Regions from separate parts of the Rhodoferax sp. AJA081-3 genome, predicted to be linked through region 1. Evidence: predicted binding sites of a transcription regulator. Region 1 holds the regulator's gene; the other holds the start of a gene.
The links. Region 1 encodes sigma-54, which starts transcription at its own class of promoters, with help from an activator protein. Its sites were predicted from a motif close to TGGCANGNAANCTGCTTT; they were not measured.
Positions count from the first base shown of each region.

Region 2: HZ993_RS09040 (urease subunit gamma) is a predicted target of sigma-54. The motif match lies at 1,485-1,502, and genes of this name have one in related genera.

Region 1 covers NZ_CP059068.1:2,470,518-2,474,728, forward strand. Annotated here, with positions in the region: gene HZ993_RS11520 (class I SAM-dependent RNA methyltransferase) at 1-930, opposite strand, end outside; gene rpoN (RNA polymerase factor sigma-54) at 927-2,537, opposite strand; gene lptB (LPS export ABC transporter ATP-binding protein) at 2,656-3,432, opposite strand; gene lptA (lipopolysaccharide transport periplasmic protein LptA) at 3,429-4,073, opposite strand.
Region 2 covers NZ_CP059068.1:1,941,876-1,946,086, forward strand. Annotated here, with positions in the region: gene HZ993_RS09035 (ATP-binding protein) at 1-1,044, opposite strand, end outside; gene HZ993_RS09040 (urease subunit gamma) at 1,543-1,845, shown strand; gene HZ993_RS09045 (hypothetical protein) at 1,878-2,072, shown strand; gene HZ993_RS09050 (urease subunit beta) at 2,080-2,391, shown strand; gene ureC (urease subunit alpha) at 2,394-4,112, shown strand; gene HZ993_RS09060 (hypothetical protein) at 4,135-4,211, opposite strand, start outside.

The DNA.
Region 1 (4,211 bases):
CGGTATGTCGGTAGGCGGCATACGTTGCAAGGCATCACCACCGCGGAATTCGATGACATCGGCCACACCGGCGCGTTCGGCATTACGCTGGGCAAAGTCCACCATGCGGTGGGCCACATCGCTGCCATAGATCAGGGCTTTCTGGCCCGGCTCGGGTTTGACCACTGCGGCGGCGGCATCGGCCTTGATCGCGTCCCACACGTGTTGCTGGAACGGTATGTATTTCTCAAACGCAAAACGGCGCAGGCTGCCCGGCGCAATATTGCAGGCGATCTGTGCAGCTTCGATGGCAATGGTGCCGCTGCCGCAGCAGGGGTCATACAGCGGCAACAGATCGTCGTCGCCATCGGCCCAGCCGCTGGCGGCAATCATGGCCGCGGCAAGGGTTTCTTTTAGTGGCGCCTCGCCCTTGTCCTCGCGCCAGCCGCGTTTGAACAGGGGTTCTCCCGAGGTGTCGATGTACAACGAACAGGTGTCGGTGGTCAGGTGGGCGTAGATGCGCACATCGGGCCACTGGGTGTTGACGTCCGGGCGCACGCCGTGGGCCTTGTCGCGGAAGCGGTCACACACGGCGTCCTTGATCTTGAGTCCGGCAAAGTTCAAAGAAGTCAAAGGACTGTGCTGCGCCGTCACCTCGACCTTGATGGACTGTTTGGGTGTGAACCAGATCTCCCACGCCACGTCACTGGCCGCACGGTACAGGTCTTGTTCGCTGCGGTATTCAGAGTAAGACAGTTGCACCAGTACCCGCTGCGCCAGACGGCTGTGCAGGTTCAGGCGCATGGCATCGCGCCACGAGGCCCGGGCCATGACACCACCGCGGCGAGTCAGCAGGTCTTCACCCATCAGGCCGGTCAGGTCGTGCACCTCGTGGGCCAACAGGTCTTCCACGCCGGCGGCGCAGGGGAGGAAAATTTGGAGTTGATTCATAGGGCCTTCCTCAGTGAAGCGGGAGCAATCTTCAGCCCCTCACGGTATTTGGCCACGGTGCGGCGGGCGCATTCAATGCCCTGCTCTTTGAGCATTTCGGAAATCTGGTTATCGCTCAAGGGCTTCTTGTCGCTCTCGGCGCTGATGAATTGCTTGATCAGCGCACGCACGGCGGTGCTGGACGCGTTGCCGCCAGACTCGGTGCCCAGGCCAGAGCCAAAGAAGTACTTCAGCTCAAAGGTGCCAAACGGCGTGGCCATGTATTTGGCGGTGGTGACGCGGCTGATGGTGGACTCGTGCAAACCCAGCTCATCCGCAATCTCACGCAGCACCAGTGGGCGCATGGCCATCTCGCCGTGGGAGAAGAAGCCCTTTTGTCGCTCCACAATGGCCGTGCTGACGCGCAGGATGGTGTCAAAGCGCTGCTGGATGTTCTTGATGAACCAGCGGGCCTCTTGCAGGCGCTGCTGCAGGCCGGCGTAACTGGCGCTGTCTTTGCCGCCACCGCGGTGGTTGCGCAGCACGTTGGCATAAATGTCGTGCACCCGCAGCTTGGGCATGACCTCGGGGTTGAGCATGACGCGGAACTGCGGGTTGATGCCATTGCGGGCCTTGCCTGCGGCCACCACCAACACGTCGGGCACCACAATATTGCGCTCCACGTCGATGAAGCGGCGCCCGGGTTTGGGCTCCAGCCGGGCGATCAGTGTGATGGCTTCGCGCGTTTGTGCATCGGTGCCACCACAGCGTTGGACCAGATTTTTGACATCGCGGCGGGCCAGCAAATCCATGGGCTGGCCGCAGATGCGCAAAGCCAGTGCCAACAGGCTGGCGTATTCGGGCTCGGGCGGGTTCAGCGCGTCGTCCAGTTGGGCGCGCAGCTGCAGGCGCAGGCATTCGCCTAGGTCGCGCGCGCCCACGCCTGCTGGCTCCAGGCTGTGCAGCAGACCCAAGGCCACCGTGAAGTGGTGCACCAGGTCTTCAACCTGTTCTTCGTCGTCACCGGCCAGGCTGCGGGCCAGGTCGGGCAAGGGGTCTTCCAAGTAGCCGTCGTCGTTCAGCGACTCGATCAGAAAGCGCAACGCGCTGGCGTCGGTCTCGCTCAGCCTGAGGCTCAGGGCCTGGCGGTGCAAAAAGGACTGCAAGGATTCCTGCGTGCGGGCCAACTCGGTGGCGTCGGTATCTTCGCCGTCGCCTAAGTTGTTGGCTTTGGCTTTGGCGTCCGTGCCCCATTCGCCATCGTCGGGCACCATCTCGGTGGTGCCGTCGCCGTCCCAGCTGGGCTCATCGTCACCGCTGCCCAGCGGCGTTGTCTCTTCGTCTTTTGTGCCGCTAGCCCCCGTGGAATCTGCATAGTCTGCTATGGAAGCAGGAGCAACCTCGGCTTCGCGCTCACCGGCGCTGACCGGTGTGTCGGCCTGGGCCAGGCCAAAGTCCTCGCGCACGGCCTCGTCCTGGGTCAGCTCCAGGAAGGGGTTCTCGTCCAGCATCTGCTCCACCTCCTGACTGAGTTCCAGCGTGGAGAGTTGCAAGAGGCGGATGGACTGCTGCAACTGGGGCGTGAGCGCCAGGTGCTGCGAAACGCGTAGAGAAAGGCCCTGCTTCATAGCAAATCAGACCGGTAGTCGGCGGGAACGGCAATTTGCTGCCGGGCCGCCCCAAGGCAAATTAGCCCCCTCGGGGGGCAGCGACCCGCGCAGCGGTGGAGCGTGGGGGCCATATCCATCACATTTTGAAATGTTCGCCGAGGTACACGCGGCGTACATCGGCGTTGGCCACGATCTCGGCGGGGGTGCCTTCGGCCAGCACCGTGCCATCACTGATGATGTAGGCGTGGTCACAAATGCCCAGGGTCTCGCGCACATTGTGGTCGGTGATCAACACCCCAATGTCACGCGACTTCAGGAAATTGATGATGCGCTGGATCTCGATCACGGCGATCGGGTCGATACCGGCAAAGGGCTCGTCCAGCAGAATAAACCGGGGCCGCGTGGCCAGCGCCCGGGCGATCTCCACCCGGCGGCGTTCGCCACCGGACAGGGCCAGGGCCGGGGATTCGCGCAGATGCTCCACCCGCAGGTCTTGCAGCAGGGCGGTCAGGCGGCGCTCGATTTCGGCACCATTCAGCGGCTTGCCAGCCTCGTCGTGCTGCAGTTCCAGCACGGCGCGCACGTTGTCTTCCACATTGAGTTTGCGGAAGATCGACGCTTCTTGTGGCAGATAACCCAGACCCAGGCGTGCGCGGCGGTGGATGGGCATGTGTTCGATGGAGTGGCCGTCGATGGTGATGTCGCCCGCACTGGCGCGCAGCAGGCCCACGATGATGTAAAACGACGTGGTCTTGCCCGCGCCATTGGGGCCCAGCAGGCCCACCACCTCGCCGGTGCGTACGGTCAGCGACACGTCTTTGACGACCTGGCGTTTGCCGTAAGACTTCTGGATATGGCTGACTTCCAGCCGCCCGACCGCGGTGTCGGGCACCGTCTCTACCGATTCACTCACTGGGGGTTACTCCCCAGGGTGGCAGAGGGGCGCAAGGTTGGGCCGGGTTGCACCGGTGTTTTGGCGGCCGGGGTGGCAGACGCCACCGCTTCCGGCTTGGGCGTCAACATGGCACGCACCCGGCCGCCCGGTGCTGGGGTCACGCCGGGGCTGGCGGCGGCCGTGCTGCTGCCGTCCACGCTGAATTTGTCGGTGAGGTTTTCATACACGATGACCGCGCCACTGATTTCATCGGCCAGCTCCGCACCGCGCAGGCGGCGCAACTGGGCCTTGCCGGTGAATTTGACGATGTCGGCGCTACCGTCGTAATCGATGCGTTCACTCTCGACCTCGATAAATTCGTCCACCGCGTCACGCTTCTGCCGGAAAAAAGCCGGTTTGTCGGGGGTGCCGGTGATGACGGCCAATTCAAAACCATCAGGGGTTTGGCGCACATCAATCTTGGCGGCACGAACGATGATGGTGCCCTTGGTCATCACAACGTTTCCTGAGAACACGCTGGTCTGCTTCACATCATCGATGCGCAAGCTGTCAGCTTCGAAAAACGTATCTTTCTTGCGGTCGGCCTTCTCCGCCCACGCAGGCAGGGCCAACGCCGCACACAGGGCCAACAGCAGCAGGAATAGGGGTGGTTTTTTCATAAAGGCACGGAACTTGCTCAGAGCGAGCTTGAACGATTGTACTGAGCCTGTTGCCAGCGCGTGCCATCCTGCGCCAAGCTTTTTAGAGCGCTTACATTTTGATAGCGAACTAGCTATATTTCACGGGGGCTAGAGGCA
Region 2 (4,211 bases), 530 kb from region 1:
GAAGGCGATCAGTGTGTTGAACACCACCCACACCACGCGCCCCGGGTGGCTGTGGGTCAGGCGCGAGAAAAAGTTACTCCAAGCCAGTGAACCCGCATAGGCATTGGTGACATTGATCTTGAGCTGCGACACGACGACAAACACCGCAGTGGCCGCCACCGCCCATTGCAGCGAGGTAAACACATACTCATAGGCCGCCAGGTACATCTGGTTGGGGTCAACTGCGCGGTCGGTCGGCACGCTATGTGTGATGGCCAGGTAGGCCAGGCAGGCACCGCCCAGCATCTTGGCCACACCCAACACCACCCATCCCGGCCCGCCCAACATCACACACAACCACCAGCGCCTACGGTTTTGTGCGGTCTGCGCCGGCATAAAGCGCAGGTAGTCGGCCTGCTCGCCCATCTGCGTGATCAGCGCAATGCCTACGGTCAATGCAGCACCAAACAAGTGCAGATTAAAAACCCCACCCACGCCAAAATCACCACCATAGTGCGTAATGCCCTCAAATGCAGCGGGATTTCGCACCAACACAAAGCCAAACGGCAAGAACAGCATCAAGAGCCACAGCGGCTGCGTCCAGACCTGCAGCCGGCTGATGACCGACACGCCGTGTGTCACGAGCGGAATCACGACCAGGGAGCAGATCAAATAGCCCCAACTGGGCGGAATGTCCAGCGCCAGTTCCAGCGCATAGGCCATGATGGCCGCCTCCAGCGCGAAGAAGATGAAGGTGAAGGTGGCGTAGATCAGCGAGGTGATGGTGGAGCCGATGTAGCCAAAACCGGCGCCGCGGGTGAGCAAATCCATGTCCACGCCGTACCGCGAGGCGTAGACGCTGATGGGCAGCCCGGCCAGGAAGATCACGATACCGGTCACCAGGATGGCCCAGAAGGCGTTCACAAACCCGTATTGCACCAGCAGCGTGGCGCCAACCGCTTCCAGCACCAGGAAGGATGCAGCGCCAAAGGCGGTGTTGGCCACCCGCCACTCGGACCATTTGCGAAATCGCTGCGGCGTGAAGCGCAGTGCGTAGTCTTCCATGGTCTCGCTAGCGACCCAGTTGTTGTAGTCGCGGCGGATCTTGACGACCCGCTGCAACGGGGCAGTGGGTGCTGGGGGCAGATCGGGTACGGGTTGCACGCAGGCATGGTGCAGATTTCATGCCACGGTAGTTGTGTATCAGTTGGGCAGCGGGTTTTGCTCCGTGTCCCCCGGCCTTCGGCCTCCTCCTTTACCTGCGCAAAACCCACTACCCGACTGATACCGCGCGACTGGTTGGGCACGCATCGGACGCAAAACTCCCTAGGTATTTACTGTTGCGAGCAAAGACTCCAGCGGCGGGCATTGGGTGGCTGTTCTGCGCAGGTAAAAGGAGGAGCCCGCACAGCGGGCGGGGGACACGGAGCAGAACAGCCACCCAATGCCCACTGCGGGCGCATACCAACAGGCATCCGGCATTTGGCGTACACGGCCAACTTGCAGGGCACGGATATTGCCTAATAATCCCAAAGACCTCTGCCAACCAACTGAGAGCGAGACATGGAACTCACCCCCCGCGAGAAAGACAAACTGCTGCTCTTCACCGCCGCCCTGCTGGCCGAACGGCGTAAGGCGCGCGGGCTCAAGCTCAACTACCCCGAAGCCATGGCCCTGATCAGCGCCGCCGTCATGGAAGGCGCCCGCGACGGCAAGACCGTCGCCCAGCTGATGAGCGAAGGCCGCACCGTACTGACCCGCGACGACGTCATGGAAGGCATTGCCGAGATGATCCCCGACATTCAGGTCGAAGCCAGCTTCCCCGACGGCACGAAACTGGTCACTGTGCACCAGCCCATTGTTTAAGACCTGCTCCCTTCCCTCTGGAGAAAACTCTCATGCGAAACCCAGTTTTAAACGCTACGCTTTCCATAGCTGTGTATGCAGTATCCGCGGGGGCTAGCGCCGTATTTGCCCATGATGGTCATGGTCTGGGCGGTGGTGCCCACTGGCATGCCACTGATGTGTGGGGCTTTGTGGTGGTGAGCGCCTTGTCTGCACTGGCGGTGTGGATCTCGCGCAAAGGAAAGTGAGCAAGCCATGATCCCCGGTGAAATCCTTTGTGACGACAACAGCCCCGAACACGTGCTCAACGCAGGCCGGCGCACCGCCACATTGGTTGTGCAGAACACAGCCGACCGCCCCATACAGGTGGGCTCGCACTACCACTTTGCCGAGACCAATGGCGCCCTGGGCTTTGACCGGGCTGCAGCGCAGGGCATGCGCCTGAACATCGCGTCGGGTTCGGCTGTGCGCTTTGAGCCCGGTCAGCAACGCACCGTGGAACTGGTGGACTTCGGCGGAGATCGCATCGTCTACGGCTTTCGTGGCTTAACGCAAGGAAAACTCTGACTATGGCAACGATTGGACGCCGCGCCTATGCGGAGATTTTCGGCCCCACGGTGGGTGACCGCGTGCGGTTGGCCGACACCGGACTGCTGATCGAGGTGGAGAAGGACTACACACTGGCCGCGGGCAGCTACGGCGAAGAAGTCAAATTCGGCGGTGGCAAGACCATACGCGATGGCATGGCGCAATCGCAGCGCACCCGTGCCGAGGGTGCCGTGGACTGCGTGATGACCAATGCGCTGATCCTGGACCACTGGGGCATCGTCAAGGCCGACATTGGCCTAAAGGGCGGGCGCATTGTCGCCATCGGCAAGGCTGGTAATCCGGACACGCAGCCGGGCGTGGACATCATCATCGGGCCTGGCACCGAGATCATCAGTTGCGAAGGTAACATCGTCACCGCGGGCGGCATCGACAGCCACATACACTTCATCTGCCCCCAGCAGATCGAAGAAGCCGCAGCCAGCGGTGTGACCACCATGCTGGGCGGCGGCACCGGCCCTGCCACTGGCACGTTTGCCACCACGTGCACGCCCGGTCCTTGGAATATTGAGCGCATGCTGCAGGCAGCCGATGCCTTCGCCATGAACCTTGGATTTCTGGGCAAGGGCAACGCCAGCCTGCCGGCGGCGCTGCATGAGCAGATCAGCGCCGGAGTCATCGGCCTCAAGCTGCACGAAGACTGGGGCACCACACCCAGCGCCATCAGCAACTGCCTGGACGTGGCCGATGCAACGGACACGCAGGTCGCCATCCACTCTGACACGCTGAACGAATCCGGCTTTGTGGAAGACACCATTGCCGCCACCAAGGGTAGAGGCCTGTGCGCCTTCCACACCGAAGGTGCGGGCGGTGGCCACGCGCCCGACATCCTGCGCGTCGTGGGGCACGACAATTTTTTGCCCAGCTCCACCAACCCCACCATGCCCTACACGGTGAACACGCTGGACGAGCATGTGGACATGCTGATGGTCTGCCACCACCTGGACGCGGGCATTGCCGAAGACCTGGCCTTTGCCGAAAGCCGCATCCGCAAGGAGACCATTGCCGCCGAAGACATCCTGCACGACCTGGGCGCCATCAGCATGATGAGCAGCGACAGCCAGGCCATGGGCCGCGTGGGTGAGGTCATCATCCGCACCTGGCAGACGGCGCACAAGATGAAGGCTCAGCGCGGGCCGCTGCCCGAAGACAACGCCCGCAACGACAACTTCCGCGCCAAACGGTATATCGCCAAGTACACGATCAACCCCGCCATTGCGCATGGCATCAGCCACGAGGTGGGCAGTATCGAAGTGGGCAAGTGGGCCGATCTGGTGGTGTGGAAGCCCGCCTTCTTCGGCGTCAAGCCCGCGCTGATTCTCAAGGGCGGCTTCATCTCCATGGCGGCTATGGGCGACCCCAATGCATCCATTCCCACCCCGCAGCCGGTGCACTACCGTCCCATGTTTGGTTCTTTTGGCGGCGCGTTGTCGCGCGGCTCGTTGACCTTTGTGTCGCAGGCGGGATTACACGCCGGCATCAAGGAGAACTTTGGCTTGGCCAAGACACTGAGCGCGGTGAAAAATATCCGCGGCGTACGTAAGCAGCACATGGTGCACAACAGCTATCTGCCAGTGATGGAGATCGATGCGCAGACCTACAGCGTGCGGGCGGATGGGCAGTTACTGACGTGTGAGCCTGCGGTCAGCTTGCCGATGGCGCAGCGATACTTTTTGTTTTGAACGGGTTCCCGCTGGCGCAGAACTATTGCGAAGATGAATCCGTCGTAGCAGTATTCGGATCAACCGTTGTCAGCGTGAAGCCGTTGGTCGTTTCCATCA